2 regions of the Pseudoalteromonas qingdaonensis genome follow, and region 2 is predicted to be linked to the other one. Evidence: predicted binding sites of a transcription regulator. Region 2 holds the regulator's gene; the other holds the start of a gene.

Region 1 (15,883 bases), on a different contig from region 2:
TATGACTTGGCTAGTTAGTGCTCGGCTAATAAAATGCGATTTTACACACCAGACTTAGGTCGCCTTATGCAGACCAAAATGGGCATAGGCATGATCAGAGACAATTCGCCCTCTTGGTGTACGCTGAATAAAACCTTGTTGGATCAGATAAGGCTCTATCACATCTTCAATGGTTTCTTTTTCTTCACCTATGGCCGCGGCGAGGTTTTCCAAACCAACCGGCCCACCCATAAACTTCTCGATAATAGCCAGTAAATACTTGCGATCCATATAATCAAAACCGCTTTTATCAACATCAACCATATCCAGAGCCTGAGCAGCTATATCGGCGCACACGCTGCCATCGCCTTTCACCTCGGCAAAATCACGAACGCGGCGCAACAAGCGGTTGGCAATACGCGGCGTGCCCCGCGAACGTTTAGCAATCTCGTAGGCACCCTGCTCGTCTATGCTGAGCCCAAGATGAGTTGCGGAGCGCTTAACTATGGATGCCAGGTCATCGACATTATAAAACTCCAGGCGCTGGACAATACCGAAACGGTCGCGCAGCGGTGAGGTTAAAGAGCCGGCCCGAGTGGTAGCACCTATAAGGGTAAAGGGCGGTAAATCTAACTTGATTGAGCGCGCCGCCGGACCCTCGCCTATCATGATATCGAGTTGATAGTCTTCCATGGCCGGATAGAGAATTTCTTCCACATGCGGGCTCATGCGATGGATTTCATCGATAAAGAGCACATCATGGGCTTCTAAATTGGTTAGCAAGGCCGCCAAGTCGCCGGCCTTTTCTAATACCGGGCCTGAAGTGGTTTTAATACTCACCTCCAGCTCATTGGCGACTATGTTTGCCAAGGTGGTTTTACCCAAGCCCGGCGGACCGAAGATCAGCAGGTGATCTAAGGCCTCCTTGCGAGAGCGTGCCGCCTCGATAAAGATATCCATTTGCTGTTTTACATGAGGCTGACCATGATAGTCCGCCAGCAGCTTAGGTCGTATGGCCCTATCGACCACGTCTTCATTGCCCTGCTGCTGGGGCTCAATTAGTCTATCCGCTTCTATCATTCACTTATCTCTGTTACAGCATCGCCCTAAGCGCTTGCTTGATCATTTGCTCCGAGGTCATGGCCTCCTGGGCAACGGCTTTCACCGCTTTTGTTGCCTGACTATTCTTATAACCCAAGGCTTCCAGGGCGGCAATAGCATCATCTGTGGCATTGGTGGCTGCTAGGGTATCACCACCGGCAGCACTGAGGGGCGCCGCATCCGTATATGGCGTGAATAGATCCGGCCCCCAGTCTTTGAGCCTGTCTTTCATTTCCAGCACCAAACGCTCGGCGGTTTTCTTGCCCACCCCAGGCAATTTCACTAAGGTGCTGGCATCGCCATGATGGACACAGCGGATAAACTGCTCCGCCGACATGCCCGAGAGAATGCCAAGGCCAAGTTTAGGACCCACACCATTGGCTTTTAGCAGCTCGCGAAACAGAGCGCGCTCGCTTTTGGTGTTAAAACCGAATAGAAGCTGGGCATCTTCACGCACCACAAAATGGGTAAACAGGGTGACGTCTTCGCCGCACTCAGGCAAGGCGTAGAAACAGCTCATGGGCAAGCTGATTTCATAGCCGACACCGGCCACATCCACCAGCACTTCTGGAGGCTGTTTTTCGACTAATTGTCCGCGAATTCTTCCTATCATATTCACCTCAAACGACCACGCACGGTTTTGCGCGCCTGGCCGGCTAATTTAATCAGGTTTTGTTGTGAGTGACCGTGACACATGGCAATGGCCAAGGCATCGGCGGCATCCGCTTGAGGCGTCGCCGGCAGCTTTAAAATATACTTAACCATATGTTGAACTTGTGCTTTTTCTGCCGAGCCCTTACCCACCACGGCTTGTTTTACCTGGCGCGCGGAATACTCATGTACGCCCAGCTCTGCCATGGTGGCGGCAACGATGGCGGCACCACGAGCCTGACCCAGCTTGAGTGCCGAGTCAGGGTTATGGGCCATAAAGACCTGCTCAATGGCAAAAGCGTCGGGGTTAAACTGTTCGATCAACTGGGTAACGCCTTGGTAGATCATTTTTAAGCGCGTTGGAAATGCGTTATCGCCAAGCTTAATACAGCCGCTGCCTAGATAGACAAAACGCTGTCCTTGCTGGCGCACCACGCCGTAACCGGTGAATCGCGAGCCAGGGTCAATCCCCAAAATAATACTCACCCAGAAACCTTATTCTTGTTATTGCACCAAACAATGGTAACTGTATGGATGACCAGTGTAAAGGCGAGACACAAGAAAAAAGCGGCCTAAGCCGCTTTTAAGATTGAACTAGTTTGTATGGCGAGAGGAATTACTCACCCTGCTCCGCTTCCGCACTTACTTTAGGTGCAATGGCGATACCCAGCTCTTTAAGCGCATCCGGGTTGGCACCGCTGGGCGCATCCGTCATCAAGCATGAAGCCTGAGTCGTTTTCGGGAACGCGATTACGTCACGAATGTTGTCTGTGCCACATAGCAGCATTACCAGACGGTCAAGACCAAAGGCCAGACCCGCATGTGGAGGCGTACCGTACTTCAAGGCATCCAGTAAGAAGCCGAACTTCTCTTGTTGCTCCTGCTCTTCAATACCCAAGATGCGGAAAGCTGTTTCTTGCATGGCGCTGTTGTGAATACGTACCGAGCCACCACCGACTTCGTAGCCGTTTAAGACCATGTCATAGGCATCAGATAAGGTGCCTGCCGGGTTGGCTTCCAGCTCTTCTGGGCTTACGCCTTTTGGTGCCGTGAACGGGTGGTGTACCGCGTGCAGGTTACCTTCGTCGTCTTCTTCAAACATTGGGAAGTCAACAACCCAAAGCGGTGCCCACTTGCTTAAATCTGTTAGCTCAAGGTCTAAACCGATTTTCAAGCGCAGTGCACCCATGGCTTCGTTAACCACGTTGCGGCTGTCGGCACCAAATAGAATGATGTCGCCAGATTGCGCATTGGTGCGCTCAAGCAAGGCAGTGATCACTTCTTCACTTAGGAATTTAGCGATAGGTGATTGCACGCCTTCAACACCGGCGTCGCGGTCGTTAACCTTCATCCAGGCCAGACCTTTTGCCCCATAGATGCCGATAAACTTAGTGTAATCATCGATTTGTTTACGTGATAAATCAGCACCACCTGGTACGGTAAGTACAGCTACACGGCCTTTTTCATCGTTGGCCGGGCCTGAGAATACTTTAAACTCAACGTCTTTCACCAAGTCGGCAACGTCGATAAGTTCCATCGGGTTACGTAAGTCCGGCTTATCCGAACCGAAGCGACGCATGGCTTCTTCGTAAGCCATTACAGGGAATTCGCCAAGATCAACGTTTAGTAGCTCTTGCCACATATCACGAATTAGTTTTTCGGTGATGGCACGAACCTGATCCGACGTCATAAACGAGGTTTCGATATCGATCTGGGTGAATTCAGGCTGACGGTCTGCACGTAAGTCTTCGTCACGGAAACATTTCACGATTTGATAATAACGGTCGAAACCAGACATCATCAGCAACTGTTTAAATAACTGCGGCGACTGTGGCAAGGCGTAGAAGCTGCCATGATGTACACGGCTAGGTACCAAGTAGTCACGAGCCCCCTCTGGTGTCGCCTTGGTCAATACCGGAGTTTCGATATCAAGGAAGTCGTTGCTATCTAAGAAACGACGTACAAAGCTTGACGCTTTGGCGCGCAGTTTAATGCGATCGCTCATCTCTAGACGACGCAGGTCAAGATAACGGTATTTAAGACGACGCTCTTCTGAGTTTTGCTGGTTAAAGTCCAGCGGTAGCGCTTCGGCACGGTTGATGATTTCAAGCGCGGTGCCAAGAATTTCAACTTCACCCGTGCCCATATCTTTATTTACTTGGCTTTCGGGGCGAGCACGCACCACACCTTTGATCTGTACACAGAATTCTTGACGAAGTTTGTTGGCAATATCCATTAACCCTTCTACTTCAGGGTCAAACACCACCTGCACCAGGCCTTCGCGGTCACGCACATCGACAAAGATCAAACCACCTAGATCACGGCGTTTGTTGATCCAACCACAAAGAGTAACCTCTTGGTCGACATGGCTTTTGTTCAAGTGTCCGCAATATATAGAGCGCATAATATTCCTGTTTTAATTGTAAGCGCGTGAGCTAAATGCACGCAGTGGCCAAATAAATTGCGTCAATTATATAAAAACGACGGTCAATGTCACGAAGCAAACTACGGCTTGGCTATTTATTCACCACCTTGAAGACCCAAGCTATGGTAGCATTTGCGTATCAGAGCAAATAAAGACAAGAGCAAAAGCACAGATGTTGTATTTGGGTTGCCCACAATGGGCCAATAACGCCTGGAAAGGCAGTCTTTTTACTTCTGATTGTCAGAACGCCCAGATGCTGGCGCAATATGCCCAGGTGTTTAACTCGGTTGAAGGGAACACCACCTTTTATGCCGATCCCAAGACTGAGACAGTACAGCGCTGGCATGAGGCCACCGGCGATGACTTTCGCTTTACCTTTAAGTTTCCCAAGCGCTTTAGCCACGACCTGGCGCTGCAATGTGATAAACAGGAGGTACATACCTGGTTGAAATTAATGTCACCCTTGCTGGAAAAGACCGGATCCCTGATGCTGCAACTGCCCGCCAGTTTTGCCCCCATGCACTTAAGTCGCCTACAAGACTTTATGGCGCAGATACCCGCCGATATTGGCCGCAGCATAGAAGTCAGGCACCTTGAATTTTTCACAAAAGGAGATAGTGAGAAACAGCTTAATCGCTATTGTTTTGAGCAAGGCATAGATCGTGTGTGCATGGATACCCGGGCGCTGTTTGCCGCCAAGCCTTATAACGAAGCCATTATTGATGCCCAGCAAAAGAAGCCCCACCTCCCCGTGCATGCTATTGCTTTGGGCCAGCGCCCTATCGTGCGTTTTGTTATCGCCGCCATGGGTGATGAATATCAAAGCTACTATCAACCCTGGCTCAAAAAAATTAAGCAATGGCTGGATGAAGGCCGTGAGCCTTATGTGTTTTTGCACACCGCGGACAATCATGGCGCACCTTTATTAGCACGACAGTTTGCTCAGGATTTAAAAGCCCACTGCGGTTATCATCATAGAGCTGTCGACCCCTTTGCCGGCGAGTTCAACCAGCAAAGCAGTTTCTTTTAGCTAAGGCTTACAGCCCCAGGTTTTCCATAAAGTCATCATCGATATCCTGCTCTACCTCTTGCGCTTGCTTGGCCTTTTCGCGGGTATTAGTTGCGCTCTTATCCAAGTCTTCATTGATATCAAAATCACGCAGCTTAAAAAACTCGGTTTTTTCCATCGCCATTTCAAGATAGAAGATATGCTGACCTTGGGTGGTAAAGGTAACTCGTCGTGCCTGCGGCCTGTCTGAGGTGGTATCGACGGAGATCTGCACCTGCTTGTTAATGGCCATCATTTTCGGTTGATTTTGGCTGATAGAGGTATGCAATTGTTCGCGCACTTTTTTGGTAAAGTCGCCGACGATCTGATTCATCAACTCGCCAAGCACATTGGCCACATCATCGGACAAATGGCTCTGTGCCAGCTCACCCTCCGGCATGCCCATATTACGGAGGTAATCGCCGTAAATTTCCATCGCCGCCTGCGCACTGAAGTTGGTGACAACTAACCCGGTAAAGCCGCCGTCAAAAAGTACAAAACAGCCTATGTCCGGGCGCATACAGGTACGCGAAATTTTCTGCACCATGGCGGAATAACCTATGCTATTACCACTGGCAGATGATAAGACCTCGGTGACCGAATGGCATAAGGTGGCGAGGATATCATCGGTGCTAATTACTTTACTTTTACTCATGCACAGTCTCACTTGCTGCTGTTAATGGCACATTGCCGTGACTAACGTATTGGATTTACGGCAAATAGGCTCGGTTTATTGGCGCTTTTTTATCCGCGTTCCTGCTCTTATATCTCCTTAGCCAACACACAGGGTTAATGCCCGTACATAATCGCCCACTAAAGCTCCCCACAAGCAACACAAAAATGATAAAATAACGCCATCGTTTCTAGCTAGAGCTTAGCAAAGTGTCAGCCAAAGACAGTATTTACGCCTCAGAACAACAAGTAAAAGACTTCACCTTTGACGCCAAGGTGGTGGAAGTATTCCCCGACATGATCGAGCGCTCGGTGCCCGGGTACGCCACCATAGTCAGCACCCTGGGCAAGCTTGCCGGTAAGTACGCGCAAGATAACAGCAACCTCTACGACCTGGGCTGCTCACTAGGTGCCGTCACCCTGAGCATGCGCCGTAATCTCAACCAGGCGGGATGTGAAATCATTGCCATCGACAATTCCGAGGCCATGGTTGAGCGTTGCCGTTTGCACCTGGAGGGCTTTCGCTCTACCGTACCGGTGAGCGTGGAACTGGGCGACATATTAGACGCTAAATTAGAGAATGCCTCAGTGGTGGCGATGAACTTTACCCTGCAGTTTATCGAGCCGGAAAAACGTCATGCGCTCTTAAGTCGAATCTACAATGCCCTGAAACCAGGTGGCGTTTTACTGTTGAGCGAAAAGCTGCGTGGTGAAAACCAAGTCGTCGACGACCTGTTGATAGATCTGCACCATGACTTTAAGCGAGCCAACGGTTATTCCGAGCTGGAGATCAGTCAAAAGCGCACCGCCATTGAAAATGTCATGCGCACCGACACCCTAGGCACGCATCTTACCCGCCTTAATGAGATTGGCTTTAGCCAAACCCAGGTGTGGTATCAATGCTTTAACTTTTGCTCCATGGTCGCCATAAAATAAACGGAACAACAATGAATCAATGGTTTAACGAATTCTATCGCCATATTGCCTGCACCGAGCTCAGTCATTGGCTCAATACCCTGCCGGCACAACTGCAACACTGGCAAGACGAAGCCCGCCATGGCGATATGCCCAAATGGCAAAAAGTGCTCAATAACCTGCCAGAATTGAATGCCTCAGAAGTGAATATTCAAACCCAGGTGCAAGTGGGCACCAGCGAGGATATTAACGAGGGCCAGCGCAAGCAGCTAATTCATTTATTGCAGCGTTTTATGCCCTGGCGCAAAGGCCCCTTCTCACTGTTTGGGATTGACATCGACACCGAATGGCGCAGCGACTGGAAATGGGATCGTGTTTTACCTCATATCAGCCCACTGCATGGTCGCAAGGTGCTGGATATCGGCTGTGGCTCCGGCTATCACCTGTGGCGTATGCGCGGCGAAGGTGCCGAGCTGGTAGTGGGCATCGACCCAAGCGATCTCTTCCTGTGCCAATTCCAGACCATTAAAAACTATAATCCAGATCCGGCGGTGCACCTGCTGCCTTTAGGGGTAGAGCAACTGCCCGAGCTAAAGGCCTTTGATACGGTATTTTCCATGGGCGTGCTGTATCACCGCCGCTCACCCATCGACTTTTTAGCCCAGTTACGTGCCCAGTTGCGTAAAGGCGGTGAGTTGGTGCTGGAAACCCTGGTAATTGAAGGCGATATCAATACCGTACTGGTACCCGAAGACAGATACGCGAAAATGCGTAATGTCTGGTATATCCCCAGCACCGAGGCTCTGATGCTGTGGATGCGCCGCGTTGGCTTTAAAAATATTCGCGTCGTCGACACCGACCAAACTTCGCTCGACGAGCAGCGCCGCACCGAGTGGATGGAAAATGAATCCCTGGCCGATTTCCTGGACCCTAATGATCCAAACAAGACCATTGAGGGCTATCCGGCACCATTAAGAGCGGTTATTGTGGCCACCGCATAAACAAGGACAAAGGTCCTCCTTTTCCTAGCTAAGCCGCGGCATTTGCTGTAAAATGCCCGGCGTTTAGAGGGCCTGTTTATCTTTGTGGTTTACTTTATGTTCAATCTAAACGCATTCTGATCACGGCGCTCGTTGTGCTGCATAGTCATTCTATGGACATAGCGAGCAACACAGAGCAGGAGGCGTTAAGATGAACCCACAGGGCAGCGTTTGTAGCGCATTTCTACTGTGTTGTTACATGTTTATGTAGAATAACTACACCACACATGTGCCGCCTTGTATAAATACACTACAAACTGCTGCAGAAACAAACAACAAAGGTCAACAGACCCTGATCACCCCTAAATTAAATTTTGAGGAAACCCTGTGAGCGAACAAAAACAGTCTCTTAGCTACAAAGATGCCGGCGTTGATATCGATGCGGGTAACGCCCTAGTAGAACGCATTAAAGGCGTTGTGAAAAAGACCAAACGTCCTGAAGTGATGGGCGGCATCGGCGGCTTTGGTGCGCTATGTCAGCTACCGACTGGCTACAAAGAGCCTGTTTTAGTTGCCGGTACCGATGGTGTGGGCACTAAATTGCGCCTTGCTATCGACCTTAAAAAACACGACACCGTAGGCATCGACCTGGTTGCCATGTGTGTTAACGACCTTATCGTTCAAGGTGCCGAGCCACTATTTTTCCTTGATTACTATGCCACCGGCAAACTAGACGTAGACACGGCTGCCGACGTAGTAACGGGTATCGGCGCAGGTTGTGAGCTTTCTGGTTGTGCCCTTATCGGTGGTGAAACCGCTGAAATGCCTGGCATGTACGAAGGCGACGACTACGACATGGCTGGCTTCTGTGTGGGTGTGGTAGAAAAAGAAGGCATTATCGACGGCACTAAGGTTGCTGCCGGTGATCAGCTTATCGCCCTTGCTTCTAGCGGCCCTCACTCAAATGGTTACTCACTAATTCGTAAAGTATTAGAGGTATCTGGCGCCGACACTAACAGCGAATTCGAAGGCAAGACCCTAGGCGAGCACCTGCTTGAACCGACACGCATCTATGTTAAGCCGGTACTAGAGCTACTTAAGCAAGTAGACCTACACGCGCTTTCACACATCACCGGTGGCGGTTTCTGGGAAAACATCCCACGCGTATTGCCTGAGTCGGCTAAAGCCGTGATCAAGGGCGACAGCTGGCAGTGGCCTGCGGTATTCAACTGGCTACAAGAAAACGGCAACATTGAAACGCACGAAATGTACCGCACCTTTAACTGTGGTGTAGGCATGGTACTTGTGGTTCCTGCCGACAAGCTAGAGCAAAGCCTGAGCATTCTTAAAGATGCGGGCGAAAACGCTTGGCACATTGGTGAAATCCAAAATGCAGCCGCTGGCGAAGAGCAAGTTGAAATCCTTGGCGGTGCGCAATAATGACACCTGGCCAGGTACCTGCCCGACTCGTTGTACTTATTTCGGGCAGTGGCTCTAACCTTCAGGCCATCATTGATGCGGTTGCAGCGGGTACCATCCCCGCTGAAATCTGCGCGGTGATCTCCAATAAGGCCGACGCATTCGGCCTTGAGCGAGCTAAAAAGGCTGGCATCGAAGCAAAAGTGTTAGACCACAAGGCGTTTGCCTCACGTGAAGAATATGACGTGGCTCTGGGTGACCTCATTGATAGTTTTTCACCCGACTGTGTTGTATTAGCTGGATTTATGCGTATTCTAACAGCTGGCTTAGTGCAAAAATTTAAAGGGAAAATGTTGAACATTCACCCTTCCCTGTTGCCTAAGTACCAAGGGCTGAACACCCACCAGCGTGCGTTAGATGCAAACGATAAAGTGCATGGCGTTAGCGTTCATTTTGTGACCGAAGAGCTCGACGGCGGACCTGTGATAGTTCAAGCACAGGTGGCCATCGAAAGTGATGACACGGCTGACAGCTTGGCGCAGAAGGTTCATGCACAAGAACATATTATCTATCCGTTGGTGGTTAAGTGGTTCAGCGAACAACGACTGAAAATGGAAGATAACTATGCAGTGCTCGATAACAACACCCTTCCAAGCCAAGGCGCCGACCTCAACGCGCACTTGGACAGCTAAATTATTGATTGCCGCAGTCCTTGGCTGCGGTATCAATCTTGCTCACGCCGAGCAACAAGACGCCAACCCCGCGCCGCAAATTACCCTCAACGAATACAGCGCCGAATACATAGTGACCCGTCAGGGAGAACGCCATGGTGCCGCGCAACGTAGCCTTACTCGCGTCGATGATAACCTGTATGAATTGAGCTACCACAGCGAAATTGAGTGGATGATCTTCTCCGACGAGCGCCAGGAAAGCAGCCGTTTTAAATTTGTCGACGGCACCGTATTACCCGTTGATTATGTGCTTGAGCGCAGCGGGACAGGTCCGGATAAAACCTATAAGATCAGCTTTGATCACCAGCAACAGCAGGTGTTCAGCAACCAGTCCAAATACCCGCTCGAATGCACCTGGAACCAAAACTTCCAGGACGTACTCTCTTACCAGATCTCGCTACGTCAAGCGCTGAGCAAGGGCGAAACCAAGTTCAGCTACCCCATAGTGGATAAAAAAGGCAATGACCGAGAGTATCAATTCGAGGTGGTTGGCAACGAAACCATTACCCTGCCCATAGGCAATGTGGAAACCATTAAGGTGAAACGGGTGTACGACAACGATAAGCGCCAAGCCATTGCCTGGTTTGCACCGAGCATGGACCACATGATGGTGCGCATGTACAAGGGCAAAGACGGCGTTGAACAATTCCAGGTGGAGTTGGCCAAGTACACGTCGGGTACCGCAACCCACTAATCTGAGAACACACAACCAGGCGCTACACTTTAGCGCCTGACCTCTCTTACCTCAGCACTGCTGATGCTTGCCCGCTCCCTGTATTGCCACCAGCTGCCCGTTATTGTCAAAAGACAAGGCCAACAAGGTGCCGGATTGCAAACGCACTCCAGGGCGCTCTACCCGCTTCAACAGTTCAGAGCTCAAGGCGATCAACACCTGTTGCCGACAATCGGCCAACAACCAATCGCCTTTATTTTGCACTAAACGCACTAAACGAACCGGCTCCGTTTCACTGCCAAGCGCATAGGCCTGGTGTTGCACCCGCAGCTGATTTGCCAGCTGCAGCTCGGCCTGCTCTATGCTGCCCAGTTGCGCCGGTACCGTGTCGCTGATGCGCATGCGTTGCTCGCCATCGGCGATATCAAAGATTTCCATGCGCGTATAACTCTCAACGCTATACAGGGGCGCATGCTCTTGCTTTGCCGCCTGCCAGGTTACCGACACCAGGGTAAATAAGGCCACACAGGCCATCAGCCACTGACCCTGATGCCACCAGCTACGGCGATTACGGGGGCTCGAATCGAGGGCCGACAACAAGGCTTTTTTCTCCTGTGCCTGCAGGGCGCTTTGTTGTTTTTGCTGTTGCTGCCATTGGGCCAGTTTGTCTGATCCGCGGTTTGCCATTACTGTGCTCCTTTGACCATGGTGGCGGCGATTTTTGCGCGTGCATAGCGCAATCGGGTTTTTACACTCTCTTGGGCGCTGGCGGTGATCTGGGCAATTTCCTGCAAACTAAAACCCTCGAGTTGCAAGGTTAAGGCCTCGCGTTGTAAGTGCGGCAAATCTGCTATCGCCGCTGTTAATTGCTGCTCGGTAGCGGCCATGATCAGTCCCTCTATATGCTGGGCGTCGAGGTGCAAATTAGGCTCTTGCAGACATTCTTCTACCGGTAGATGACGCTTTTGCCTGCGGGCATAATCAATCACCTGATTGCGGGCCAGGCTAAATAACCAGGCCTTAAAACTGCCCTGCTGTTGCACACTAAAGCGCTGTGGCTGGGCCAACCAGCGCAACCACACCTCATGCAATAAATCGAGCGCCAATTGCCGCCGCGTGTGACTATCCTCACTTAAGGACACTAACTGGGCCTGCAAAAAATACAGTACATCGTCGCTTAGCCTGAGCACCAAGACATCCCGTGCCTTGGCGCTGTCGGCGGCCAGTTGCGCCAATTGCTCGTCACTATAGTGGCTATAGTTTGGCGACAGGGGCGCAAATATCCGTGTGGCAACCGCTTTTAGCATCTTCACTCCTTAAATCGGCGCCACCCTAGGCTCAAATCCAGGGTGGCGCCCTAGGCGACTAATTTTGCAAGTTAAAGTCTAATCTTACCTGTTGATTGGGCTGGCTCCTAGCCACACCCTCCACAACCTTAGGGCTAAACTTCCATTTACTCAGCGCCTTAAGGGCCTCACGATCAAAAATCCGCTTGGGCTCGGCGCTAATTACCTTAGCATTGATAACCTGACCGGTTGGGGAAATATCATAGCTCAGTATGACATAACCTTCGATCCCCTCACGGGCGGCGGTCGCTGGGTATTGCGGCGGTACCCGCACCAAGGGCATGGCGGTATCGCGAGACATGGATGAAAATTCCCCCAAGTCCGACATCTCGGTGCCCATATCCGGCAATGTCGGCGCTAACGTCAGCACCTCACCACCTGGGTCGGCAACCAGGCTTGGCCTTGATTCTGGCCTTGGCTCAACCTTAGGTGGCACCGGCTTGGCTTTTTTGATCACCTTGGTGTGCTTGGGCGGCTCCATGATTTCCACAATGACATCGTCAAACACCTCAATGGGCGCACGTTGCTCTGCGGTCAACAGCGACACCATAAAGCTAAAGGTCGCCAAAGTGATCGCCGCAGCGGCTAAGGCAAAGGCAACCGCCTTAAAACCTGGTGCAATCAGATTATGGCTGGGCTCAAAACCCGGTTCGTATGTACCACTCTGGTGAGCGCCCTGAGTAATATTCAATGTATTTTCCATGCTCTTTCCCCTTAAAAACTGACACCCTGACAAGTAAGGTGCTTACTAAGAAAACGCATGGGGGTATAAAAAGGGGTGAAAATATTTTTAAGAATGTTTTAGGAGAGATGCTGGTAACTCACCCTAGACTTCATTCTTGTATAGCTAGTTGCAAGCAGAAGAAGATGCTAGCCAAAGAAGAGCAAAAACTGCTTAAAGTGATAAACAGTTCATATGCTTTAAGCCGTGGTCAAAAGTGTCATCGCTCGTATGGCTTTTTCCCTTTCAGAGAATTGCTCGTAATCTATTTAAGCCGATATATCGTTGGATTCTGACCAGATGCGCAGCTCGTCTAATATGTGCAATGCTGAACGGCCGAACTCGGTCAACTCGTAGGTCACCGCTATCGGACGCGTATTGATAACCTTGCGTAATACCATGCCCTGGGCTTCGAGCTCCTTGAGCCGCTGATCGATTATTTTCTTACTGGCACCGCCGAGCATCCGGGTTAAATCATTGAATCGTACCGGTTCATCCTTCAGATGATAAATAATCGAGCCCGTCCACTTGCCCCCGATCAGCCGCATCCCTTTTTCAATGGAGCAGGGTTCCATACAGGCATTTAAAACTTTTTTTCGTCCTTTACTATCTGTTTTTACGACACTTTCCAAAATAATTCCTCTGCTTCCAGGGTGGTTACCAAAAGTATACTAATTGAATCTAGTTCACAGGTAACTATTATAAACCACATACATTGATATGAACACCTTAGTCCAAATCAACTCCTGGAGTGATACCTATGAAAAATGTCTTAATCATTAACGCGCACCAATACTACCCCTTTTCTGAAGGCAAGCTAAACGCGGCCCTGGTGGATAAGGCCATTACCCAGCTTGAGGGTAAAGGCTATCAAACACGTGTCGTCACCATGGAACAAGAATTCGACGTAGAGAAAGAGCTGGAAAATCACCAATGGGCAGATTTCATCTTGCTGCAAACGCCAATCAACTGGATGGGGGTCCCTTGGTCTTTCAAAAAGTATATGGATGAAATTTACACCGCGGGCATGGGCGGCGCCTTATGTAACGGTGATGGTCGCCACGAAAGTAACCCCAAGGCCAACTACGGCAGAGGGGGGACCTTAAGCGATACCAAGTACATGATGTCGTTAACCTTCAACGCCCCGGCAGAGTCCTTTGATAACACTAGCGAGTTTTTCGACGGCAAAAGCATCGATGATCTGCTTTTCCCTATGCACATGAACTTCAAGTTCTTCGGTATGACGCCGATGCCGACCTTTGCCTGCTTCGATGTAATGAAGAATGCCGATGTCGAAAGTGATTTCACGCGCTTTGAAAACCATCTGAACAGCCACTTTTAAGGAGTCATTATGTCTGGCGAATCTATCTATACCAATAAACTACATCCTGGCAGCGGGTTTCCAACCATGTCCGCTACGCTTTTAGACGGCAAACAGGTAACTCTTGGCAAACCGGCAAACGAAGCCGACTGGCAACTGGTGGTTGTTTACCGCGGCCGCCACTGCCCTCTTTGTACTCGCTACCTGAATAACCTGGAGCAGTTTAAAGATGAGCTACTCAATACGGGTGTCGATATCATCGCCGTATCCGGCGACAGCAAAGCGCAATTACAGGATCACCTGGTCCAGCTGGATGTCTCTTTCCCCCTTGCCTATGGCCTGACCCTAGAGCAGATGGAAGAACTCGGTGTATATATTTCAGATCCCCGTTCACCGCAGGAGACGGATCATTCGTTTGCCGAGCCAGCGCTGTTTGTCATCAATGCAGAGGGAAAAATTCAGGTGGTGGATATTTCTAATAACCCCTTTGTCAGGCCCGAGCTATCGGCTCTGGTAAGCGGGCTCAAATGGATCCGCGATCCGCAAAATAACTACCCAATCCGAGGCATGCACAGATAACAGGAAAAATTATGAACACAGGAAAACTACTTATGCTGGGCTTGGTGAGCGCTTTGATGTGTTCATCGTACGCCCTTGGCAAAGAGGCAGAACACGCACACATCGCCTCGCCGGATAAGTACGAGGTCTTGCTGGACAACGACCAAGTACTGGTTTTACGCATGACCTTACGCCCGGGTGAGCACGACCTTTGGCACAAGCACAACGCCGAGACGGTGTATTTCGAGCGCGGCGGTAAAGCCCGTATAAAAACTGCGGACGGCAAGCAGCTTGCGCTTGAGATTCCCGATGGCCACACCATGTGGCACGACCAATGGGAGCACCAAGTATTTAATCTCGGTGAGACTACCATCATGGCTATTATCGTTGAGCGAAAATGATATGCCCCTGACCAAAAACTACTTAAAGACGATATCAACTGATTGAGGAGAGAAGATGTTTACCTATTACGAACCGGATACGGCTCCCGAAGAGTCTAAGCCCCTGATGCAAGAATCCCTGGCCAGCTTCGGTATGCTACCTAATTTGCATAAGGTGCTGGCGGAAGCGCCGATCACTTACAGGGCCTATAACGAGACTTTTTCATCGTTTATGCAAGCAAGCAGCCTGTCACCGCTGGAGCAGCAGGTGGTCTTTATGACCGCCAACTTCGAGAATAACTGCCACTATTGCGTACCGGGCCATACCTGGATGATGAAATCGGCCCAAATGCCTGATGATGTGGTAGAAGCGCTCAGAGAGGGAACGCCCCTGCCCGATGCAAGGTTACAGGCCCTTCGCGATTTTACCAAAGCGCTCTTGGATAGCAACGGCCATATCGGCGATGAAAGGTTGGCCCAGTTCCTTAGCGCCGGATATACCAAGCGTCAGGCACTGGAAGTACTAACCGGGCTGGCGGCCAAGCTTATTTCTAACTTTACCAACGCCCTGGCCCACACAGAGGTTGATGAACCGATGAAACCCTTTAGCTGGACACATCCGTCCTTGCGGTAGGAGGTCTTCATCATGTTATCGACCCTTTCTTAATCCAATAATCACCATGCCACATAAATAGTTTGGCGATAGGGGCGCAAATTAATCACACTCTGGACAATTCATATCCTTTTTCGCGCCCCATCATTTATTGGTTTTTACAAAAGATGTCTGTAATTAACCTTAGATCTTATTCGAGTAAGGTTGCACGCATAAGCCGACGGTAATTCCCTTTCTTCTTTTAACTGATACTGATGGCCTTAGCATTGGGCGTTGTGAATTCAAGACGCTTATTCAACCTGAGCCCTGACTTAGCATCGGTCTGCAGCCAATTTTTTATCTATTTCGAT
Region 2 (15,883 bases):
TTGCCACCCACCAATAGCACCTTGGGCAACTTTACCGGCGCCAACTGGCGTGAACCCAGGTCAACGCCACGACTGGTTAACCCTGAGTCTATGCCGTGCAGATCAATATCAAACTCAGCACTGACCTGGTTTAATATCGCTAGCCAATCATCGCGCTGCTGCAATCCTGCGGCGATCACAATTGAACCGGCGGCCAGCTCACGGTTTTGACCATCACTGCTGGCGGTAAAGGGTGCCAAAGCAACGCGCGCCTCTATACCTTGCTGCAATAGCTTGGTTAACAACTTAGGTGCGTGATAATCGAACCACTCAAAGGCAAAGGCATAATGAGGCTGCAACACCTGTTGCGAGGCACTGCTGCTCGGTGACCAGGGCTGCGCCGCCACATCTATGCCGCGAACGCTATTAAGCTCTTTAAATTCCAGGTTAAAGGCATGGGCCAAGGTCCAGCCGGAAACGTCATAGAAGGTGTTATCGGCAAAGCTCTGTTGCTCGCTAAAAATACTCTTGATCAAGCGATATTGGCGCTGAGACAAGGGCACCAGGTAACTGCTTTGGGCCGCAAACTGCTGCTTGTCCACGGTCGCATCTTCTTGCAGCGCATAAGCATCTATCTGATGTTGCGCCAAAATAGAGAGGAAATAACGCAACCGGGTCGGATCTTTTGGCGCACCAACCACATAGCCCTTTATCTTGTCTTTATCGGCAAGCTGGCTCGCCTTGGCAAAGAAATCTTGCTGATAATCAAGCAGCTGCTGGCGTTTTTCAAGTACGGCATCAAAGGTAGAAAAGTTGGTTAGCAGCTGATTTTTAATGGTAAATGGAAATTCCAAACGACCATTTATGGTGTCCTGCACATGGCCGCGACTGCTGCCCTGCTCAAACAAAATACCGACGCTGCCGTTTACATCCGGGTAGGTTGAGCCCTTGCCCACATAAAAGTCATCGAATGATTCCTCGGTAAAATACAGGCGATCATGACTGTCGAGAATACGAGCGTGGTGCTCGGCTATGGCCTTGGTCAAATCCACGTTTTCGTCAGGCGTCAGCGGGTTTTTACGACTAGGAATACCGGGCTGGAAGAAAAAGGTGCTGTTTGGCCCCATTTCATGGAAGTCAGTCAGCACATTGGGCTGCCAGCGCTGAAACTGAGCGATACGGGCTTGCGATTCAGGGTGCTGTAGCAATAACCAGTCGCGGTTAAGATCGAACCAATAATGGTTGGTACGGCTGCTTGGCCAGTTTTCATTGTGCTCACGGGTATTGGGATCGGCGCTCGGCACCATGGCGCGGTTAGAGTTAGCCCAGTTGGCGAAACGAGCCAGCCCGTCCGGGTTTAACGAAGGGTCGAGCAAGATCACGGTTTCCTGCAACAGGCGCTCAACGCGCTGATCCTGTGCCGCGGCCAGATAATAAGCCACTAACAGCGCGGCGTTACTGCCGGAAGGCTCATTGCCATGGACGCTGTAACCCATATACATGACTGCCGGTGCAGTTGCCGTTGTGGCAGCAGAGGAGCCCTTGCCTTCGCCCGTCACTCGGGCCAGGTGTGTTTGGCGTACTTGTTCAATATTAGCCAGGCGCTCGGGTGCGGCTATGGTCAGCATCACCAAAGGGCGCTGCTCATGGGTATAGCCTATGGTTTGCATTTGCACGCGGTCGCTGTGCTCGGCCAGCTCGCGCATATAATAAACCAGCTGATCATGACGCACATGCCACTGGCCAACCTCATAACCCAGTACCGATGCCGGCGTGGGCACCTTGGGATCAAATTGAACTTCATCACCAAAATAATAGCTCAGCGGCTGGGCAGCCAGGGATGAAGCAAAGACCGTTAACAATAAAAATAGAATTCGACGCATTAGTATAACAGTGAATTAAAAACCATATCCTCACGCTACCATTGGCTTAAAATTAAGCCAACTTTTTACGTTCAACACTGGCGGCAACGCGACGAGCGGAGTATCATAGCCATTAACCGAGTAAAACAGTCAAGTATAGTGTTGTTACTATGATCACAATTTCAGAAACCGCGCAAAGTCATTTTGCAAAACTGCTTTCAGAACAAGCAGATGGCACCAATATCCGTGTATTCGTTGTCAATCCTGGTACCTCTCAAGCCGAATGTGGCGTGTCGTACTGCCCGGCCGATGCGGTTGAAGAAGATGACATTCGTCTTAACTTCAACGGTTTTGATGCGGTAGTAGACAAAGAAAGTGCGCCTTTTCTAGAAGAAGCGGAAATCGATTTCGTAACCGATAAAATGGGCACACAATTGACCCTTAAGGCACCTAATGCCAAGGCCCGTAAGCTATCAGACGATGCCTCGCTGGAAGAGCAGGTTGATCATATGCTGCAAACCGAGGTAAACCCTCAGCTTGCCAACCACGGCGGCCAGGTACAATTGGTTGAAATCACAGCCGAAGGCATTGCCGTGCTGCAGTTTGGTGGCGGCTGTAATGGTTGTTCTATGATCGATATCACGCTAAAAGAGGGTATCGAGAAGGAAATGATCGCTAAATTCAGCGAAATCACCGGTGTGCGTGATATTACCGAACACAACCGTGGCGACCACTCCTACTACTAAGTTTGCGGCGCTGATCTACCGCTTGGGCTCAGAGCCCAAGCGCAGCCTCAAACGCTTCCTTATTGGCCTCGGCCTCTTCGCTCTTGCCGTCGCCTTTATTGCCCTCGGCTACTTTTATCAGCCCTGGTGGCAAATTCCCGGTCTCTTGTTGCTCGCAGTGGCATTATTTTTCGCCATCTGGGGTTATCTCGGCATTTTTGCCAATCGCTTTGCTCAGGTTATTGCAGCAACGCATCCGCCTTTACCAGTTGACGATAACGCACCGCCAGACTAATACCGCGCAGCGCCATAAAGGCACTCATGGCCGCCCACAGGGCATGATTCCCCCAGCCCTGAGTTAACAAAAATACCCCGAAAAAGCCCACTAAGGCAGACAACATCATGGTATTGCGCATATCCTTGGCGCGCATCAGGCCAACAAAAATGCCATCGAATAAAAAACAACTCATAGCAATAAGCGGCATCAGCACCAGCCAGGGCAAATAGGCGATAGCCAGGCTGTTCACCTCAGGCACATCGGTAAGTAAACGTATTACCTGCTCCCCAAAAATATAGAATCCCAAGGCGTAAAGCACTGCAAATAAAGTGCCCCACTGTAAGCTAATACTTACCCACATTCTAATTCGATGCACGGATTGCGCCCCACGCGCCTGCCCCACCTTGGCCTCGGCGGCATAGGCAATGCCGTCCATAGCAAAGCTGATCAAGAGCAAAAAGTTCAGCAGCACCGCATTGGCGGCCAGCACCACATCCCCTAAGCGGGCACCGTAAAAAGTCATAAAACTAAAGCACAGCTGCAACATTAAGGAGCGCAGAAAAATATCGCCATTGAGGCGCAGCAAGGAACCCAGTTGCAGCAAGCGGGCGCCGAAGGACCAACACCAGTGCAACTCTAGCTTGGCAAACAGACGAGATACCAACCACAAGGCAAAGGCCAAAGCGCAGTAATCGGCGATCACCGAGGCCAGCGCCGCGCCCTTAACACCCCAGCCAAAGCCGACCACAAAGAGAATATCCAAAGCAATATTGACCACATTGGTGAGCAGCACCAGTAAAAATGGCCCACGCCCGTATTGCACACCGAGCATCCAGCCCAGCAGCACCAGATTTGCCAAGGCCGCTGGGGCGCTATAAATACGAATATAAAAATAATTAAAGGCCTGCTCCATGGTTGGCTGCGAAGCATCGGCAAGCAGTGCCATCAGCGACCCCAAAGGTTTTTGCAGCAATAACAAGAGCAACGCCACCGCCAGTGCCAGCAGCAGGCTTTTTTGCAGCGCCTGCACCAGTTCCTGCTTGTCTTCGGCGCCAAAAGCGGCGGCGATAAGCCCGGTAGTGCTCATACGCAAAAATCCGGCGAGCCAAAACAAGATGGAAATAACCGTTGCACCCAAGGCAATTCCTGCTAAATAATGGGCGCTGCCGAGGTGGCCGATAACCGCGGTATCAACCAGGCCTAGTAAAGGCACCGTGATATTAGATAGAATCATGGGCCCGGCAAGCAGCAATAAGCTTTTATGGTGAGTGTTGTTATGTATAGAAAATTGTCCCATTTGCTCTTCTCTTTATGCGCCCTGTATGGCGCCTCTGCCCAGGCTGCGGTTATTTTACAGTATCATCACGTTAGTAAAACCCTGCCCAAGGTAACCAGTGTCGAAGCCGACACCTTTCGTGCCCATTTACAGTATTTGCAGCAGCATGAATTTAAGGTCGTTGCTCTGGATACATTGCTCAATGGCTTACAGCAAGGGCAAGCGTTTGACGATAAAACTGTGGCCATCACCTTTGATGACGGCTACGACAATAATATCGAGCAGGCCGCTCCCATACTGGCGGAGTTTGGCTACCCCTACACGATTTTTGTGAATCCAGCCTTGATCGACGAACAAAAAGGCTATGTGATGACCTGGGCAGAGCTCAAGGAGCTCAGTAAACAAGGCGCCCTGATCGCCAACCACAGCAGCCGTCACGATTATCTTCATCATCGCCTTGAAGGAGAAAGCGAAGAGCAATGGCGCAGCCGCATTAAAGCCGATCTCACCCATGCGGAAAAGCGCATCGAAGAGGAAATTGGCTACAGCCTGAAATACCTGGCCTACCCTTATGGCGAATTCGATAAGGCACTGCAAGAGGTGGTGAAAGAGTTAGGCTATACAGGCATAGGTCAACACTCAGGTGCCATGGGCCCGGGCAATGATTTTACCCGCCTGCCACGCTTTCCAGCTTCTGGTTTTTATGCCGACTTGGACACCCTGGCGACCAAGCTGGAGTCCCTGCCATTTGCCCTAGCAAACATCGACTATAGCGACACTGTAACCGCCGAACTTCGCCCTATGGTGACCTTGGAGTTTGCCGAAAAGGGCTTTCATAACAAGCAGTTTGCTTGTTATGTCTCCGGCCAGGGGCAAGCCGAGATCAAATGGTTGGATGGCAAGCGCGTGACAGTGCAGGCTAAGCAGGATTTAAAACCCGGCCGCGCCCGCTATAACTGCACCGCCCCATCGCTGCATAAATCGGGGCGCTATTTGTGGTTCTCCCAACCTTGGGTGATCACCCAAGATGAGACTAACCGGGGTAATAGTCAATAATAGCCTTTAGCTCGCGTACCATGACCTCGGTATTTATGGTGGGTACCGAGCCGGCGGCAAATTCCGGCTTAAAGATGGCGCGGATCTTCCCATGCGGGTCCACCAGCACCACGGAAGCACTGTGATCCACCAGGTAGTCACCTTCTTGCTGCTCGCTAATGGCATACATCAACCCCAGGTTTTGCACAAAAGGATAGAGATCCTGGTGCGGGGCAGAAACCGCCTTGTACTGAGGATTAAAGTAGGTGATATATTGGCGGCGTTTCGCCGCCGTATCCCGCGCTGGGTCCACAGATATAAACCACACATTCAGGTCAGGTTCCTTTACCTGTGTCTCGACCTGGCGCAGTTTCGCCAGCGTCATAGGGCAGACATCCGGGCAGCTGGTATAGCCTAAAAACAGCAGATCCCACTGCCCCTGTAAATCGGCCACACCGACTCGCTCGCCATGCTGATCTTCCAGACTAAAGGCATTTATTTCCCGCGGCTGCTCATACACTAGAGCCTCCACCTGCAATTCCGGCTTGGTGCAACCCAGTGTCAAGCTTGTAAGCGCCCCAATCAGCCACCACTTAAGCGACATAAAATACCCACTTATCAATAAATAATGCGACAAAGAGTAACATTAAATGCAAGATAGAGAACTTAAAAACACGCATTGCCGATTGATGTTGAGGCTCGCGCTTTAAGCGCCAGGCATAGGCGATAAACATCAGGTTAAGCGCCGATGCCGCCAGCAGATAGAAGAGCCCAGACATACCAATCAGATAGGGCAACACACAGACCAGAGCCAAAAGCACGGTATAACCCAGCACACAGGTTTTACAAAAATCGATACCATGAGTCACCGGCAGCATGGGAATATTGGCGCGGCGGTAATCCGCTTCACGGGCAATGGCCAGAGCCCAGAAGTGCGGCGGCGTCCAGGCAAAAATAATCATCACCAAAAGCCAAGGAGCGGCGGCCAGCTGCCCGGTTTCACTCACCCAGCCCAACAAGGGCGGCATGGCACCGGCCAAACCACCAATGACGATATTTTGCGGCGTTGCCCGCTTCAGAAACAGGGTGTAGACCACGGCATAACCAACCAGGGCCAGCAGGGTTAACAAGGCGGTCAGCCAGTTAGCGGCTCCGACCAAGGCAACAAAGCCAATGCCACCAATCAGCGCAGCAAAGGCAAAGCCTCGCCCTTCACTGACCCTACCCTGGGCCACCGGACGATGGCGGGTACGCGCCATCTTGGAGTCTATTTCGCGGTCGACAATATGATTGACCACCGCCGCCGCCGCCGATAACAGACCTATGCCGAGCAAACTGATCAGCTGCAGCACCCAGGATCGCCCCATATCCGGCGCCAAGGCCAGGCCAACCCAGGCGGTCAGCACCAGCATCAGCACCACCTTGCCCTTGCACATGGCCAGATAATCGCGCCAGCTTGTTGAGCGCGCCAAAGAGGGTGTTAAGGTTATTGCTTTACTCATAATTCTTCTCCTTTGCGCCTAACATTTTCGTTTTTGTAAATAGCACAACCGCACCAGGGTCAGCAGTAAGAGCAGAGCCATCAGGTTATGGGCCAGCGCCATCAACAAGGGGATCTGCATATAGATCAAAGCGATACCCAAAGTAAGCTGGGTCGCCAAAGCGGCACCGACCGCTAAGGCCGCATTTTTAATAGTGCGCGAATAGGCGCCCTTAAACACCCGCCACATGGCCGCGCCGACAATCAAGAGTGTTATCAGGGCGCCAAAGCGGTGTAGCAAGTGAATGGACATGCGCGACTCGTAGGAGAGCACCCCATACTCATAATTGGCATGCTCCATAGGCAAATGGAATACCTCGGCCAGGGAAAAGGCCTCGCTGCCTTCACACAAGGGAAAGCCAACACAATGGGCGGCGGCATAATTGGCTGCCAGCCAGCCCCCTAAGGCAATCTGCACCACTACCATGCACAGAGCCGCCATGCTCCAGCCCTGCAATGCTCTAGCACCTGGGTCGCCACCGGGCACAGGGCGACTGTGGTTACGTAAATACAAGAGCCATAACAGGCTGGCGATGGAGAAACCACCGAGTAGGTGACCCATCACCACCAGCGGCTGCAGGTTCATGGTCACAGTCCACATACCCAACATGGCCTGGAAGATCACCAAGAGCAAAAGCACTGTGGGCAACCGCACCGGCATACGGACATGCTTGCCATAGCGCCAGGCATACAAAGCAATGGCGAGGATCAACAGCCCCAAGGTGCCGGCAAAGTAACGATGCACCATTTCCTTCAATGCTTTACCCTGATCCAGTTCCATACCGGGAAAGTTTTCCTCCACCGCGGCGATTTCGTGGGCCTTATCGGGCACGGTTAAAAAGCCATAACAGCCGGGCCAGTCGGGACAACCCAGCCCAGCATCGCTCAATCGTGTATAGGCCCCCAGACCCACCACCAACACGGCCAATAAAGCCGTAGTTAACACCAGAAATTTATAGTTTTTTGTCATACTGGCCTCTTTAACTGCTACGAGCATAATTAAGTAGTTTTTTTAAGTCCTTCAACAATCCCTTGTGTACCAAACGATTGGCGTCGGCTTGTGGAGCAAAGTCATACTCCAGAACCACCAAACCATGGTGGTCGATTAAATACAGGCTGCCGGCATTAAGCTGTGCCGGAGCGCTGTTAATATGAATGCTGGGCATGTCTTGCGCCTTTGCTGCTGCTTCGCCCAACACGGCAATACGCACCTTGTCTTTGTTTTTACCCAGAGCCACATAGAGCGACTGCAGGTCCTGCCATTGCTGCGCACAGCCCTGACAGGGCTCGGTATTCACCAGGGCTATGGTCCAGGGCGATGGTGGTAATTGCTGCCAGTCGCTCACTTCCACCTGCTCGCTCATCAGCCGCCCTTGATTACTCTTATGGCCGGGCAACCAGCCGAAATATAAAACCGCCACAGCGGCAACAATTGGCAGCAAAAAGCAGCCGATAAATAACATAAGGGGTTTAGGTAGCTGCATGCGTTCTCCTTGCTCGCCAATAGGCACTTAAAGCAATCACCAGGGCCGCCAGGGCGATTAAAAACCACTGCCAGGCGTAGGCCTTGTGCTTGTCAGCCGACATGGTGACCGGCTGGTAATGAGGGGTGGCGCCTATGCCATCAATGGCATCTTGGGCATAGACCATAAAGGGATAAATGGGTTTGCGGGTTTGCTCGCTCATCTGGGTGATGACGATTTCTTGAATACGTTTGGGCCAGCCCTGCTCCACCAGGGTTTCGCTCAGGGTGAACTGTGCCAGTGGGCCTTCCTTGACCAAGGCCTGAGTCAGGGTGAGCTCTGATGGCAAGGCTATAGTGGGCAGCTCATTGCGCTGGCTCGGTGCTGGCACAAAGCCCAGATTGACCAACAGCCAGTTACTGGAGCCTGGCGCCAAGGCCAGTACCAGCAGATCATAACCGACCCGACCTTGATACACCTGATTGTCCAGCAACCAGTATTCGCTCTGCAGCTGAGCATCAAAGCGTACCTGCAAACCTGTGGCATCTTCGCTTTCGATATAGCGCAGCGCCTTGGTTAAAGGCATAACCCCCTGAGCCGACCAGGAATCCAGCAGCTGTTGTCTTTGCTGTTTTTGTTCTGCCCGCTCAAGCTGCCAAAAACCCAAGCGAGTACAAACAGTTACCGCGAGGATAACCAGCCCTATCCATAAAATTGCGCTAAGCTTAGCTGTAAACACTCAACCACCAACCTCGGAGTATCCGTATCTTGCTTATTAAAATTATAATTATTGCGCTCTTGCTGACCGTCATTTACACCCTTTTCCGCGCCTTACTGGCGATGATAAAATCCGATAACAAGGTGCCTATGTCGCGCTATTTGGGCAAACGCATCGCCCTGTGCATCCTTGTACTTATTATTATTTTGCTGGCGCAGCAGTTTGGTCTGCTGCGCTTTAATCCATCACCGATCACAACACATACACAAATACAAACAGGCACAACCACACCACATCTACAAAGTGCCAGTACCAGGCCGCTGCCTGAAATGCGAAGTGCTTTTCACTGCTAAAGTGCCCCTTTAATACCCGGATAAACACCACAATAAGCATTATGGTACCCAGGGTTACGTGCAGGCCGTGAAAGCCGGTTAGCATAAAGAAGGTGTTGCCATAAATGCCGGAATCCAGCTTCAGCCCTAAGTCCTGATAGGCGTGTATATATTCATAAACCTGCAAGCCAAGGAAGCTAAGCCCCAAAAGGACGGTTAATAGCAAAAAGAGCGTCAGTGGCCCGCGCTTATCTTTTTCAATGGCGGTGTGCGCAAACTGCAAGGTCACCGAAGACACCAAAAGGATAATGGTGTTGATAAGTGGCAGCCCCTGCCAGCCCATGGCCTGGGTTGTTGTGCCACCTGGGGTGCTTTCCAGCGGCCATGCCGATGTGAATTCAGGCCATAACACTTCGCCCGTCATCACATTATTGCCATCGCCACCGAGCCAAGGCACCGCCAGCATACGGGCGTAAAACAGCGCGCCGAAGAAGGCGGCAAAGAACATCACCTCGGAGAAAATAAACCAGCTCATGCCCTGTCTGAAGGAGCGGTCCATTTGCATTGAGTAGAGACCGCCGTGGGATTCGTTGATCACATTACGAAACCAGCCCACCAGCATATACAACAACACGGCAATACCGGCAAATAACAGATAATGACCATGGCTGCTTTCCTGCCCCATTTGCATCACGGTTAAGCCCGCACCGGCGGCAATAAAGAACAGCGCCACCGCACCGACTATCGGCCAGGGACTTTGCGCCGGCACATAGTACTTTTGATACTCTTCACTCATATTCATGCCTCATTTGGGTTATCGCGCCGACGCCACTAACGACTCGGGATGCTTGGCGCTGATATCAAAAAGCGTATATGACAGCGTTAGCTCCTCGTACTCGGGGGGCAACGCCGGATCGACATAAAATCTTAATTGATATTCTTGTTTTTCGTTGGCTTGCAGGGTTTGCTGGTCAAAGCAAAAGCAAGCCAGTTTATGTAGATATTTTGCCGCTAAACCCGGAGAGACAGACGGAATAGCCTGCATCACTCGGGCTTGATCACTGGTATTGGCTGCCGCAAAGGTCACCAGGCTCATCTCGCCGGGCTTAACCACCACAGACTGCTGCTGGGCGCTGACCTTAAAGGGCGCACCGCTTTGGGCATGAGTGGTAAAGCTCACGGTAACCTCACGGCTGTTATCCACCCGCTCGCTTTGTTGCGCCTGCTCCATGGAAGGCTTGCCATTAAGGCCGGTGACATCACAGAACACGTCGTACAAGGGCACCAGCGCAAAGGCAAAGGCGAACATGGCCAGGGTGCCTAATAACAGCTTTCTTAACAGCGGCATATGGTTCATTTATTTCACCTCGGGCGGCGTTTCAAAGGTGTGATAAGGCGCTGGTGAAGCCACCTGCCATTCCAAGCCCTCGGCTCCGTCCCAAACCTTAGCCGGCGCTTTTTCACCGCCCTTAATGCACTTAAACACCACAGCAACAAACAGCAGCTGCGACAGGCCAAAAGCAAAGCCGCCGATACTGATAATGGCGTTAAAGTCGGCAAACTGCAGCGCATAGTCGGGGATACGGCGTGGCATACCCGCAAGGCCAACAAAGTGCATGGGGAAGAAAAGCACATTGACGCTGATTAAGGACATCCAGAAGTGCCACTTCGCCAAGGTGGGGCTGTACATATGCCCGGTCCATTTCGGCAGCCAGTAATAAGCGGCGGCCATAATGGAGAACACAGCGCCAGTTACCAGCACATAGTGGAAGTGCGCCACCACGAAGTAGGTATCATGGTACTGGAAATCCACCGGCGTAATGGCCAGCATCAGGCCGGAGAAACCGCCCAGGGTAAAGAGCACAATAAAGGCGATGGCAAACATCATGGGCGCTTCAAAACTGATGGAGCCGCGCCACATGGTTGCCACCCAGTTGAACACCTTGACCCCGGTGGGCACGGATATCAGCATGGTGGAGTACATAAAGAAGAGCTCACCAGCGAGCGGCATGCCGGTGGTAAACATATGGTGCGCCCACACAATGAAAGACAACAAGGCGATGGACGCGGTGGCATACACCATGGAGGAGTAGCCAAACAGTTTTTTGCGCGAGAAGGCGGGCACTATGGTGGAGATAATACCAAATGCCGGCAAGATCATTATGTACACCTCGGGGTGACCGAAGAACCAGAAAATATGCTGGAACATCACGGGATCGCCACCACCGGCGGCATTAAAGAAATCGGTGCCGAAGTATTTGTCCGTCAGTACCATGGTCACCGCCCCGGCCAGCACCGGCATTACCGCAATCAACAGGAAGGCGGTGATAAGCCAGGTCCACACAAACAGCGGCAGTTTCATCCACTTCATGCCCGGCGCGCGCATGTTGACGATAGTCACTATGACGTTAATGGCACCCATAATGGAGCTGATCCCCATGATATGGATGGCAAATACAAACAGCGCTGTGTTGTCGTTACTGTAAGTGGTCGACAAAGGCGCGTAGAAGGTCCAACCAAATGCCGGGCCGCCTCCTTCCATAAACAGGGAGGCTAACAAAATGGCAAAGGCAAAGGGCAGGATCCAGAAGCTCCAGTTATTCATGCGCGGCAAGGCCATGTCCGGTGCCCCGATCATCATGGGGATCATCCAGTTAGCCAGGCCGGTAAAGGCCGGCATTACCGCACCGAAGACCATGATCAAACCATGGACTGTGGTCATCTGGTTAAAAAAGTGCGGATCAACCAGTTGTAATCCCGGCTGGAACAGTTCGGCGCGGATCACCATGGCCATGGCACCGCCGGTTAAAAACATCAGCAACGAAAACAGCAGGTAAAGCGTGCCTATGTCTTTATGGTTCGTGGTAAAGAGCCAGCGTTTAATACCAGTTGCAGGCCCGTGGTGTTCATGTGTCGCAGCGGCTGTACTCATTGTTCTTCCCCATCAATAAAGGCCTGAATTGCACTTGGTTGCACAACATCGCCGGTGTCATTACCGAACGCATTACGCTGATAGGTGATAACACCCGCTAGCTCTTTAAGTGTGAGCTGGCTAACAAATGCCTGCATGGCGGTGCCTGGTTTACCGTGCACCACAATATCGATGTGATCTTTAATTTCGCCAGTTGCGATTGGGCTGCCCTTGATAGCAGGGAACACCCCGGCAAGGCCCAAACCTGTGGGTTGGTGACAGGCGGCACAGCGGGCCATATAAGCCTGCTCGCCCAGAGCCATCAGCTCGTCTTTTGATAGAGTTTGGTCAAGCAAGGCCGCATCGGCCTGGGCTTGGTCCAACACAGCCTGTTTTTGCCCTGCCAGCCAGGTATCGAATTCCGCCGGTGCCTTGGCCTCAACTACCACGGGCATAAAGCCGTGGTCTTTACCACACAGCTCGGCACATTGGCCGCGATAGATACCGGTTTCGTTAACCTTGGTCCAGGCCTCATTGATAAAGCCTGGGTTGGCGTCTTTTTTCACCGCAAAGTCCGGCACCCACCAGGAATGGATAACATCGTCCGAGGTCATCAGGAAGCGTACTTTTTTACCGGTTGGGATCACCAGTGGCTTATCCACTTCAAGAAGGTAGTTCTCGCCTTTCTTCTGAGCGTTCTGAATTTGTTCCTGTGGCGTGGCCAGTAAGGAATAAAAGCCCACATCATGGCCCATATACTCGTAATGCCACTTCCACTGCGAGCCGGTGATCTTTATGGTGATATCGGCCTTGCTGGTATCTTCCATGGCAATCAAGGTCTTGGTCGCAGGTACCGCCATGCCGATAAGGATAAGAAAGGGAATTGCGGTCCAAATAATTTCGACCTTAGTGCTCTCGTGAAAAGATGCGGGCTGCGCACCTTTTGACTTACGGTGCCTTAGTAAGGCCCAAAACATGATAGTGAACACTATCACCCCAATCACACAACAGATTATAAATATCGTCATGTGTAACTGGTAAACATTCTCGCTGATATCCGTCACCCCTGGGCGCAAATTATAATCACTATTTGCAAAAGCCAAGTGCGGGGCAAACAGACACAGCAACATGAGGGAGCACAGCTGCTTCATGTACCATCTCCTTAAAACGCGCAACGCAAAAAGAGAAGAGGCAATTACTGCTAGCCAATCTTCATTATTATTATGCTTAGAACTGGCCGATTACATTTACTTTACACAAAGCGATTAAAAAGCAACCAGCAAAGCCTGTAATCTAACCAATTAGTCAAGATTTGAACGAATAGCAAGAAATGAAGCGTTTTTGTTTTGCTTTTTTAAATAAATATTTGTGGAATATTCAAACTGTTAGCTAACAGTGAAAGAAGGGAGAAAAGCGTCGTAAAACCCCCAATAAACGGCGTATCGGGGGCCAAAATACCAAATAAAACCTACATCCAGTCGGCGTTTCGAATTACACCAACCGCTAAGCCCTCAATATCAAAAGATTCATGTTCTAAATCGACTTCGATAGGAGCAAATTCTTCATTTTCCGCATGCAGTAAAACCTTGCGGCCGGCCTTTTCCAGGCGTTTCACGGTTACGTCGTCACCCACTCGGGCCACCACCACCTGACCGTTTTCGGCCACCTGAGCACGATGTACCGCCAGCAGGTCGCCATCAAGAATACCTATATCCTTCATACTCATGCCATTAACCCGTAACAGATAGTCCGCCGCCGGCTTAAACAACATGGGGTCGATTTGGCAATGACTCTCGATATGTTCCTGCGCCAAAATAGGCTCACCGGCGGCAACGCGACCGATTAACGGCAGGCCTAATTGCTCCGGCTCTTCTTCCTCAACCAGCTGAATACCTCGGCTGGCACCGGGTTTCATTCTGATCACCCCTTTTTTGGCCAGCGCCTTAAGGTGCTCCTCGGCAGCATTGGCACTGCGAAAACCTAATGTTTGTGCAATTTCGGCGCGCGTTGGCGGCATGCCGGTATCTTTAATAAAGACTTTGATCAGCTCTAAAATTTGCGATTGGCGATTAGTTAAAGGGCGCATACAACTGGTTTTCCATACAGTACATTTAACTGTGAGTATATACAGTTGTCAGAAAATCGCAAATAAAATCAGGGAATTTACGGAAGTCGCCCCCTCTCCTCTTTAGCCCCACAGCGACAAGTTAAAAGCCACTGCTGGGCGTCTCCAGAAAAGCTTGCTCCTCGGGGGGCGACCGACACCCGAGTATGGCGTTGCGATGGGGGTAGCGACCAAAGCGGTCAATAATAGCCTTACGGGCCAGCTCATAGGAATAACTCTCCAAAGGTCGAAACAGGTGCTCGGCAAGTATATGAATGGCGGTGCTTTCGCTGTGCATATAAGGCATATATAAAAAACTACGCTCCTGCTCGGTTAGCAGCAGATCGTAACCCTTTTCTAGCGCATGCTGAGCCAGACACAGGGCTTGCGCATCCTGAGCAAAGGCGCTGGCGGTATCGCGATATATATTACGGGAGAATTGATCCAGCACGATAATTTCACAGAGCGCCCCTTTGGCACTTCGACGCCATTGATACAGCTCACCCCGACTGGCAGCGCGGTGGGTTTCGGCAAACAACTCAGTGACTTGAGCGTCGAACCCCTCACTCTTTTTAAACCAATCCTCTGGCTGGCACTGATAAAACCAAAAATCATACACGGATTGAAAGTCCATAACCTCTCCTGCGCATTAACCCTTAAGCCGTTACAAACAGTCTAGTCAATTCAGGGGTTCGGATGATGACAAGGAGGCGATATTTTTGCTCACAACCCCAGATACAGCCGCCCGCTCTTCCCTCCCTGCGCAAGCTAACCATCGTAAAAGACTTGCAGATGCCGGAGCATGTGCAGCATTATGTGAGCCAGGTTGCCATCGTGAGCAACACCCGAGCATTCACAGACCTTGCCACATAAGGAGCAGTAAGCATGAGCACACGTATTTGGGCACAGGAAATCGATTTTGATCTTTGCCGCCAACTAGACCTCGGCGTCGGCGGCAAAGGCACCTTGATGACCAAACTCGGTATTGAAATCAGCGAAATCGGCGACGACTACCTGGTGGCCACCATGCCAATCGACAACGAGCTCTACAACCCCATGGGCATAGTCCACGGCGGCGCCTACGTGGTACTGGCCGAAACCGTCGCCAGCTACGCCGCCAACTTTGTTGTCGATACCAGCAAATACTACTGCGTCGGCCAGGAGATCAACGCCAACCACCTCAAAGCCTCACGCACCGGTACCCTCAAAGCCGTAACCAAACCCGTGCATATCGGCGGCCGCTCTTCCGTGTGGGAGATTAAGATTTATAACAGCGCGGGCGATTTGTGTTGTATTTCAAGGATGACCGCAGCGGTGGTGGAGAAGCGATCAAAGGGCACCGGCCTTTAATGCGGGATTGTTTCTGCACCTTGTCTGTAGGCGAGGCTTTAGCCTTGCGAAAGGCGCTTCGATTTTAGATTTTGTCGCGTTGGCGACAACAACCAAAGAGGGAGTGATTCGACTCCCCCTTTGGAAACCCCGCGAACCCGGGATTCGCTAATGCTTCCGAACTCAAGCTTTTGTTAAGCGTTTCGTTTTGCTTTCGACAAGGTTTAACGAGGTGTCCTACCTCGGTAAACCTAGCTCGATATCCCTATCTCGCTGTCTCTAGCACACTCCACAACAAAAGCCGATTTCTACAGCGCGAATCAAAACGGGAG

The links. Region 2 encodes LexA, which represses DNA repair genes until DNA is damaged. Its sites were predicted from a motif close to TACTGTATNNNNATACAGTA; they were not measured.
Region 1: the regulator LexA is predicted to act here: its motif matches at 2,256-2,275, upstream of ruvC (crossover junction endodeoxyribonuclease RuvC).

What each region holds. Positions count from the first base shown of each region.
Region 1 covers NZ_JBCGCU010000003.1:157,971-173,853, reverse strand. Annotated here, with positions in the region: gene ruvB (Holliday junction branch migration DNA helicase RuvB) at 55-1,059, opposite strand; gene ruvA (Holliday junction branch migration protein RuvA) at 1,073-1,693, opposite strand; gene ruvC (crossover junction endodeoxyribonuclease RuvC) at 1,696-2,217, opposite strand; gene aspS (aspartate--tRNA ligase) at 2,348-4,135, opposite strand; gene WCN91_RS04440 (DUF72 domain-containing protein) at 4,329-5,186, shown strand; gene WCN91_RS04435 (DUF3334 family protein) at 5,194-5,859, opposite strand; gene cmoA (carboxy-S-adenosyl-L-methionine synthase CmoA) at 6,087-6,812, shown strand; gene cmoB (tRNA 5-methoxyuridine(34)/uridine 5-oxyacetic acid(34) synthase CmoB) at 6,824-7,792, shown strand; gene purM (phosphoribosylformylglycinamidine cyclo-ligase) at 8,159-9,211, shown strand; gene purN (phosphoribosylglycinamide formyltransferase) at 9,211-9,882, shown strand; gene WCN91_RS04410 (DUF3108 domain-containing protein) at 9,815-10,615, shown strand; gene WCN91_RS04405 (hypothetical protein) at 10,667-11,281, opposite strand; gene WCN91_RS04400 (RNA polymerase sigma factor) at 11,281-11,901, opposite strand; gene WCN91_RS04395 (energy transducer TonB) at 11,960-12,643, opposite strand; gene WCN91_RS04390 (winged helix-turn-helix transcriptional regulator) at 12,931-13,293, opposite strand; gene WCN91_RS04385 (NAD(P)H-dependent oxidoreductase) at 13,422-14,003, shown strand; gene WCN91_RS04380 (peroxiredoxin family protein) at 14,013-14,561, shown strand; gene WCN91_RS04375 (cupin domain-containing protein) at 14,573-14,941, shown strand; gene WCN91_RS04370 (carboxymuconolactone decarboxylase family protein) at 14,997-15,554, shown strand; gene WCN91_RS04365 (GNAT family N-acetyltransferase) at 15,845-15,883, opposite strand, start outside.
Region 2 covers NZ_JBCGCU010000005.1:194,945-210,827, forward strand. Annotated here, with positions in the region: gene WCN91_RS06765 (M14 metallopeptidase family protein) at 1-1,862, opposite strand, end outside; gene nfuA (Fe-S biogenesis protein NfuA) at 2,012-2,587, shown strand; gene WCN91_RS06775 (hypothetical protein) at 2,565-2,861, shown strand; gene dinF (MATE family efflux transporter DinF) at 2,806-4,077, opposite strand; gene WCN91_RS06785 (polysaccharide deacetylase family protein) at 4,120-5,175, shown strand; gene WCN91_RS06790 (SCO family protein) at 5,153-5,758, opposite strand; gene cyoE (heme o synthase) at 5,748-6,656, opposite strand; gene WCN91_RS06800 (COX15/CtaA family protein) at 6,675-7,664, opposite strand; gene WCN91_RS06805 (transmembrane cytochrome oxidase associated protein) at 7,675-8,178, opposite strand; gene WCN91_RS06810 (SURF1 family protein) at 8,165-8,896, opposite strand; gene WCN91_RS06815 (DUF2909 family protein) at 8,926-9,228, shown strand; gene WCN91_RS06820 (cytochrome c oxidase subunit 3) at 9,128-10,003, opposite strand; gene WCN91_RS06825 (cytochrome c oxidase assembly protein) at 10,022-10,564, opposite strand; gene ctaD (cytochrome c oxidase subunit I) at 10,565-12,139, opposite strand; gene coxB (cytochrome c oxidase subunit II) at 12,136-13,269, opposite strand; gene lexA (transcriptional repressor LexA) at 13,587-14,204, opposite strand; gene WCN91_RS06845 (DUF924 family protein) at 14,326-14,856, opposite strand; gene WCN91_RS06850 (PaaI family thioesterase) at 15,108-15,572, shown strand.